2 regions of the Cellulomonas sp. SLBN-39 genome follow, and region 1 is predicted to be linked to the other one. Evidence: riboswitches for the same ligand, from Rfam matches in the RefSeq annotation. Region 1 holds a riboswitch; the other holds the start of a gene.
What was found. A riboswitch is a leader RNA that binds a small molecule or an ion and turns the genes downstream of it on or off. The one in region 1 is predicted to bind cyclic di-GMP.
Positions count from the first base shown of each region.

Region 2: another riboswitch for cyclic di-GMP. It lies ahead of FBY24_RS14685 (BldC family transcriptional regulator); the one in region 1 lies ahead of FBY24_RS05230 (PKD domain-containing protein).

Region 1 covers NZ_VFOA01000001.1:1,152,887-1,156,280, reverse strand. The annotation lists gene FBY24_RS05240 (bifunctional UDP-sugar hydrolase/5'-nucleotidase) at 1-111, opposite strand, end outside; gene FBY24_RS05235 (uracil-DNA glycosylase) at 224-1,000, opposite strand; cyclic di-GMP riboswitch class I at 1,199-1,273, shown strand; gene FBY24_RS05230 (PKD domain-containing protein) at 1,286-3,121, shown strand; gene FBY24_RS05225 (hypothetical protein) at 3,197-3,394, opposite strand, start outside.
Region 2 covers NZ_VFOA01000001.1:3,223,903-3,227,296, forward strand. The annotation lists gene FBY24_RS14675 (type II CAAX prenyl endopeptidase Rce1 family protein) at 1-311, shown strand, start outside; gene FBY24_RS14680 (DUF1206 domain-containing protein) at 432-1,214, shown strand; cyclic di-GMP riboswitch class I at 1,283-1,357, shown strand; gene FBY24_RS14685 (BldC family transcriptional regulator) at 1,376-1,594, shown strand; gene def (peptide deformylase) at 1,762-2,250, shown strand; gene FBY24_RS14695 (DUF3145 domain-containing protein) at 2,414-2,914, shown strand; gene FBY24_RS14700 (FMN-binding protein) at 3,073-3,394, shown strand, end outside.

The sequences.
Region 1 (3,394 bases):
TGACGCGACGGCCGGGACGAGCGCGGTCGGGATCAGGGCGGCGGCGAGCGCGCACGACGTGACCGTCCTGGTCAGTCGGGCGCGAGGCTCCTGCGGTCGCGGTGCGGCCACGGTGGTCCTTCCTTCAGGGGTGCCGGCACGTCCGGCGAGACCCACGGACGCTAGGGGTGGGGTGTGACGAGGGACAGACCGGGAGGATACGGGCGTGTGAACGCCGCCGGGGTCACTCTTCCGGGTCCGCGTCCGCACCTGTCCGGGCGATCGCCTGCGCCCGCCGGAGCACCGCGTCGAGCATGGGCGGCGTCAGCCGCCCGGTGAACGTGTTCTGCTGGCTGACGTGGAAGCACCCGAGCAGCGTCAGCGCGTCCGGCGCCCCTGACCTGCGCAGCGTCACCTCCGCGCCGTGCGCGAACGACGGCCGCGGGCGCGGCACCGCCCAGCCCTGCTCGGCGAGCGTCGCGAGGACCGCCTGCCAGCCGAAGCCGCCGAGGACGACGACCACCCGCGGCGCCACCAGCGCGAGCTCGCGGTCCAGCCACGGCCCGCACGTGCGGCGCTCCGCGGGCGTCGGGGCGTTGGCGGGCGGCGCGCAGCGCACCGGTGCGGTGACGCGCACGCCGTGCAGCTCCAGGCCGTCGCCGCGGGAGACCGAGGTGGGCTGCGACGCGAGGCCGACCCGGTGCATGGCGGCGAACAGGAAGTCGCCGGACCGGTCGCCGGTGAACATGCGGCCCGTGCGGTTGGCGCCGTGCGCGGCCGGCGCGAGCCCGACGACGAGCACCCCGGCGTCCGGGTCGCCGAAGCCCGGGACGGGACGGCCCCAGTACTCCTGCCCGCGGAAGGCGGCCCGCGGGTGCGCGGCGACGTCCTCGCGCCAGGCCACCAGGCGCGGGCACGCGCGGCAGCCGGTGACGGCGGCGTCGAGCGCGGCGACGTCGCCGCACGCGGCCGCGGCACGGGCCACGGAGGACGCGTCGTGCGGGGCTCCTCGTCCGGTCATCCCGGCATCCTCCCCGACCGCAGGCTTTTACCACTGAGCGCGCGTTCATGTCGTCCCAGGACGGGTGTGTCGCGGGTGAAACCCGCGAGGCGCCGCAGCGCCCCACGCTGCGACGTCGGTCTGGATGACCGAATCGTCGCATCCGGTCCCCCGCCTGGGACCCTTGCCGCACCGTCGCGCGGTTCCTACGGTGTCGGGATCACGAAAGGGCACACCCGTCGCGAGGCGGGGTCGCAAAGCCATGGGGCCCACGCGGTCCGCCAGGCTGCCGAACGAGGGGGCGTCATGCACGCAGCGCGCACGCATGTCCGGAAGCTGGTCACCACCGCCGTCGCCGTGGCGCTCGCCGCGGTCCTGCTGACCCCCACCGGGGCGTCGGCCGCCGGCCCGCCGGACGTGGCGCCCGACGAGGGGATGCTGTTCGGCGCGTTCGTCGCCAAGCGGTCCGAGCCCACCGTCGAGGCCGCCTACGCCGGGTTCGAGCAGAAGATCGACCGTCGTCTCGACCTGCAGCGCACGTACAGCCTGTGGGACGACACCATGCCGCCGCCGGTCGTGCAGGCGGGCCTGGCCGAGGGTCGCACACCCGTGCTGTCGATCGAGCCGCGGCTGCGCGACGGCTCGCGGCTGTCGTGGGCGTCGGTCGCACGCGGCGACCACGACGCCCGCATCCGCAGCCAGGCGGCGGGCATCAGGTCGCTCGGGGTGCCCGTCTTCCTGACGTTCCACCACGAGCCCGACTACGCGCCCGCCCACGGCACCGGCGCCGACTTCCGGGCCGCCTGGCGGCACTACGTGGAGACGTTCCGCGCGCAGGGCGTGACCAACGTCGTGTGGACGTGGATCGTCACGCCGACCGTCTTCATCAAGACGACCTCGGGGCCGACGGCGGCCGAGTTCTACCCCGGCGACGACGTCGTCGACTGGCTCGGGCTGGACGCCTACAACTGGTTCGGCTGCGCGTCGCACGTGCCCGCCGCCTGGCGGCCGATGGCCGAGATCGCCGGCCCGTTCCGCGAGTTCGGGCGGGCCCGCGGCAAGCCGCTGATGCTCGCCGAGTGGGGCTCGTCGGAGGACCCGGCGAACCCGACGCGCAAGGCCACGTGGATGCGCGAGTCCATGCAGACGCTCGCCTCGTGGCCTGAGATCAAGGCCGTCGTGTACTTCCAGCAGCACGGGACCTGCCCGTGGTGGGTCGACTCGAGCGCGACCTCGATGAGCGGGTTCAAGGACGCCGCCACCGTGCCGGCCGCGCACGGCGTGCCCAGCGCGTGGCTGCAGCCCTCGACCGTGCACGGCCCCGCCCCGCTCGCGGTGCGGTTCGACGCCTCCCGCAGCGCCGGGTCCCTGTCCACGACCGGCACCGGGGTCGCGTCGTGGCGGTTCGAGCCCGGCGACGGCTCCGCGGCGCGCACCGGCACCGGCACGCCCCCGTCCGACCTGACCCACACGTACACCACGGCCGGCACCCGCACGGCCCGGCTCACCGTCACCGACGCCCGCGGCCTGACGTCCGTCGACACCGTCGGCGTCAGCGCCGTCGCCCTGCCCACGCTGTCCACGTCCGCCAAGGCCATCACCACGACGAGCAGCGACCTGACCGCGTGGGTCAACCCCAACGGGCTGGCCGGCAGCACGCGGTTCGAGTGGGGCACCACCACCGCCTACGGCGCGAGCACCACGACCGCCGTCCCCGCCGTGACGTGGGCGGCCACGGTCGTGGGCCGGGCCACCGGGCTGACGCCGTCGACGACCTACCAGGTCCGGGTCACGGCCACGACCGACGCGGGCAGCACCGTGCGGACCACGAGCTTCAGCACCGCGGGCAGGCCCACCACGGCGAAGTCCTGGGCGTCGGGCACCACCCGGACCACGACGACGCTCGGAGCCAACGTCAACACCCGGCACGCCGCGAGCACCGTGTGGTTCGAGCACGGCACGACGTCCGCCCTCGGCAAGAAGACCACGGCCGTCACGATGGCCGCCGTCGGCTACGACATGTCCACCACGGCCGCCGTCAGCGGGCTCGCCCCGGCGACGACGCACTACTACCGCGTGGTCGCCCAGAACGCCCACGGCACCACCTACGGCCCCGTGCAGACCTTCCGCACCACGTCCTGACCGGCACGCACGACGACGGACCGCCGCGCGCCCCCGGGCACGGGCGGTCCGTCGTCGCTGGGCCGGGCACCGCCGTCAGCGCGGCACCTCGACGACGTCCTCCCGGACCGCGTCGAGCTCCTGCGGCGCGGTCCACACCTCCCAGTACGTGTTCTCCGGCGTCCCCACGGCCGGCTCGTCCGGGGGCGGGTACGTCCAGCCCTGCACGCGGACGCGGCCGTCGCTCACCTGGACGACCTCGACCTCGTGCCCGCGCCAGCGCGCCCACGTCGT
Region 2 (3,394 bases), 2.1 Mb from region 1:
CGTCGGTGGCGGTCGGCAGCGTGCTGGTCAGCGGCGCCGTGCTCCTGCTGCTCGGCCCGGGCGACGCCCCCGTGCGGGCCGGCTACGCGGTGGCCGCGGGCGTCCTGCTGTACTGCGCCCGCCGCGTCGGCGGCGGGCTCCTCGCCCCCGTCCTGCTGCACGCGGCGATCCTGGTGGCGCTGTGGTCCCAGGCGGTGGGCGACGCCGCCCTGCGCGCGCCGGGGCGGGTCGTCGACGTCGTGGTGCTCCTCGCGCTGGCCGCGGCGACGACGGTCGCCGGCGTGCTCGTGCTCCGTCGCGGCTGGCGCTGACCGGCGCGCGGACCCGCCGGGCCGCCGTCTCCGGTCGCCGACCGGGCCGGTCGCTGCGACCATCGTCGCGGGTGCTGGCGCGAGGCCAGGGGGTGGGGGCCCGAGACCCGAAGGAGCCGCGTGACCACGCTCGCCGCACGTCATCCGCAGCACGCCTGGGAGGTCGGCGCACGCGCCGGCTACGCCGTGAGCGGGCTGCTGCACGCCCTGATCGGGGTGCTCGCCCTCCAGCTGGCGCTGGGCTCGTCGTCCGCCGACGCGGACCAGTCGGGTGCGCTCCAGGCCGTCGCGGGCTCGCCGTTCGGCGCTGTCGTGCTGTGGTTCGCCGTCGTGGCGTTCGTCGCGCTGGGGGCCTGGCAGGCGGCCGCCGCGCTGCGCGGTGCCGGCCAGGACACCGCGGACCGCGTGAAGGCCGGGGCCAAGGCCGTCATGTACCTGGCGCTCGCCGCCACCTCGTACGCGTTCGCGCAGGGGTCGGGGTCGTCGAGCAGCGGCCAGACGTCGGACGCGACGGCCCAGCTGATGCAGGCGCCGGCGGGGAGGTTCCTCGTGGGTGCGGTCGGCCTGGGTGTCGTCGCCGTGGGCGTCTACCACGTGGTCAAGGGTGTGCGGAGGAAGTTCCTCGACGACCTGCGCAGCCTGCCGTCCGGTCGCGCAGGTCGTGCCGCGCGCTGGTGCGGCGTGCTCGGGTACGCCGCCAAGGGTGCTGCCCTGGTGGTCGTCGGCGGGCTGTTCGTCGTCGCCGCGGTGCAGCAGGACCCCCAGGAGGCCACCGGTCTGGACGGAGCGCTCACGGCGCTGCGCGACGCGCCGATGGGGACGGTGCTGCTCGTGCTGGTGGCCGCCGGTTTCGTCCTGTTCGGGGTGTACTGCTTCGTCCGGGCACGCTTCGGAAGCCTGTGACGTTTCACCCGCACTCGTCCCGCACGGTTGTTGCGTGGATGTCCCGTATGGGGCATAGTCATTCGTGTCAGCGACAACGGCAAACCCGCTGCAAGGCGGGGACGCAAAGCCACGGGGCCCACAGGGCCAGCCGAGCTACCGAACGACGAAGGAGCATGACCATGTCTGTCGACATCCCCGCCGCCCCCCTCTCGCAGGGTTCGCTCCTCACGCCTGGTGAGGTCGCGGTGCTCTTCCGGGTCGACCCGAAGACGGTCACCCGCTGGGCGCAGGCCGGCAAGCTCTCCGCGGTCCGCACCCTCGGCGGGCACCGCCGCTTCCACGAGGCCGAGGTCCGCCAGCTCCTCACCGGTGTGCCGCAGCAGCGCATCGGCCAGTGAGGTCCCGCCGCCCGCGCGGCGGCCAGCACGGCATCGGACGCCGGTGGTGACATCTGTCACCACCGGCGTCGTGCTGTGCGCCCCGCGGGTCGCCGGCCTGCGGGCAGGGCCCGCCCTGGTGGCCTCACCGGGTCGGGCGGCGGCTCCCGACATGAAAGGATCGCCCCATGGCTCTGCGTGAGATCCGCACCGTCGGCGACCCCGTCCTGCGCACCCCGTGCGACCCGATCACCGTGATCGACGACCGGGTGCGGACCCTCGTCGACGACCTCCTCGAGACCGTCGACATGGACGGCCGGGCCGGGCTGGCCGCGAACCAGATCGGCGTCGGCCTGCGGGCGTTCTCCTGGAACATCGACGACGAGATCGGCTACGTCCTCAACCCCGTCATCGTCGAGCTCTCCGAGGACGAGTACCAGGACGGTGACGAGGGCTGCCTGTCGGTCCCCGGCCTGTGGTACCCGACGCGGCGCGCCTGGTACGCGCGGGTCGTCGGGACCGACCTCGACGGCAAGGAGGTCACGGTCGAGGGCGTCGAGCTGATGGCCCGCTGCCTGCAGCACGAGGTCGACCACCTCGACGGCAAGCTCTACCTGGACCGCCTCGAGCGGTCGGTGCGCAAGAAGGCCATGCGCGCGATGCGCGAGCAGCTCTGACGGCACGGGTGCGCCCGCGCGGGTGATGCCGCGCGCGGCGTCTGGTGCAACCGGGCTCCCTGGTGCATCCTGTGCTCAGCACGCCGTGTGCGCTGTGACGTACTCCTGCACGGGTCCGAGGTCGTTGGGGAAGGCGACCCTCGAACCGCTCAAGGAGGACGACATGGCTGGTGGACTCACCCGCGGTGTACTTTTCGTGCACTCGGCGCCCCGTGCGCTCTGCCCCCACGTCGAGTGGGCGGCGGGCAACGTGCTGGACGCCCGCGTGAGCATGGACTGGACCGCGCAGCCCGCGGGCCCGGGGTTCTACCGGGCCGAGCACTCGTGGCAGGGCCCCGCGGGCACCGGCGCGCGCCTGGCGTCGGGCCTGCGCGGCTGGGCGCACCTGCGGTACGAGGTCACGGAGGAGCCGAGCACCGGGGTCGACGGCTCGCGCTGGAGCCACACGCCCGAGCTGGGCATCTTCCACGCCCAGACCGACGTGCACGGCAACGTCGTGGTGCCCGAGGACCGCATCCGCGCGGCGCTCGAGCACGCGGGCGACGCCCAGCGTCTGCGTGCCGAGCTGGACCTCGCGCTCGGCCAGGCCTGGGACGACGAGCTCGAGCCGTTCCGGTACGCCGGCGCCGGCGCGCCCGTGCGGTGGCTGCACCGCGTCGGCTGACTCCACGGCCTGAGCCAGGTCCCGGGACCTGCGTCCCGGGACCTGGCGCGCACCCAGGACTACCCTTCGCTCCTCCCAGGGATCCCCCAGGGAGCGCTCGTACGTTCTCCCATGCCAACGCTCCGCGCGACCCCGCGCCGCCGAGAGGGGAACACCCGATGCGCCCGACCACCCGCCGCCGCTCCTTCGCCCTGCTGTCCGGGATCGCCGCCGCGACCGTCCTCGCCGGCTGTGCCACCAGCTCCGCGACCGAGACGGGCTCCGGCACCGACGACGGCTCGACGCAGACCGGGACCGACGAGGCCGGCACCGACGACACCGCGGCCGGGACGGCCGACGGCACGGCGGACGACGACGCGGCCGCGACCGGCTCGACGTACACGGACGGCACCTACAAGGCCACGGGCGGCTACACGTCGCCCGGCGGGCCCGAGACCGTCGCGGTGAGCCTCACGCTCGCCGACGGCGTCGTCACCGCCG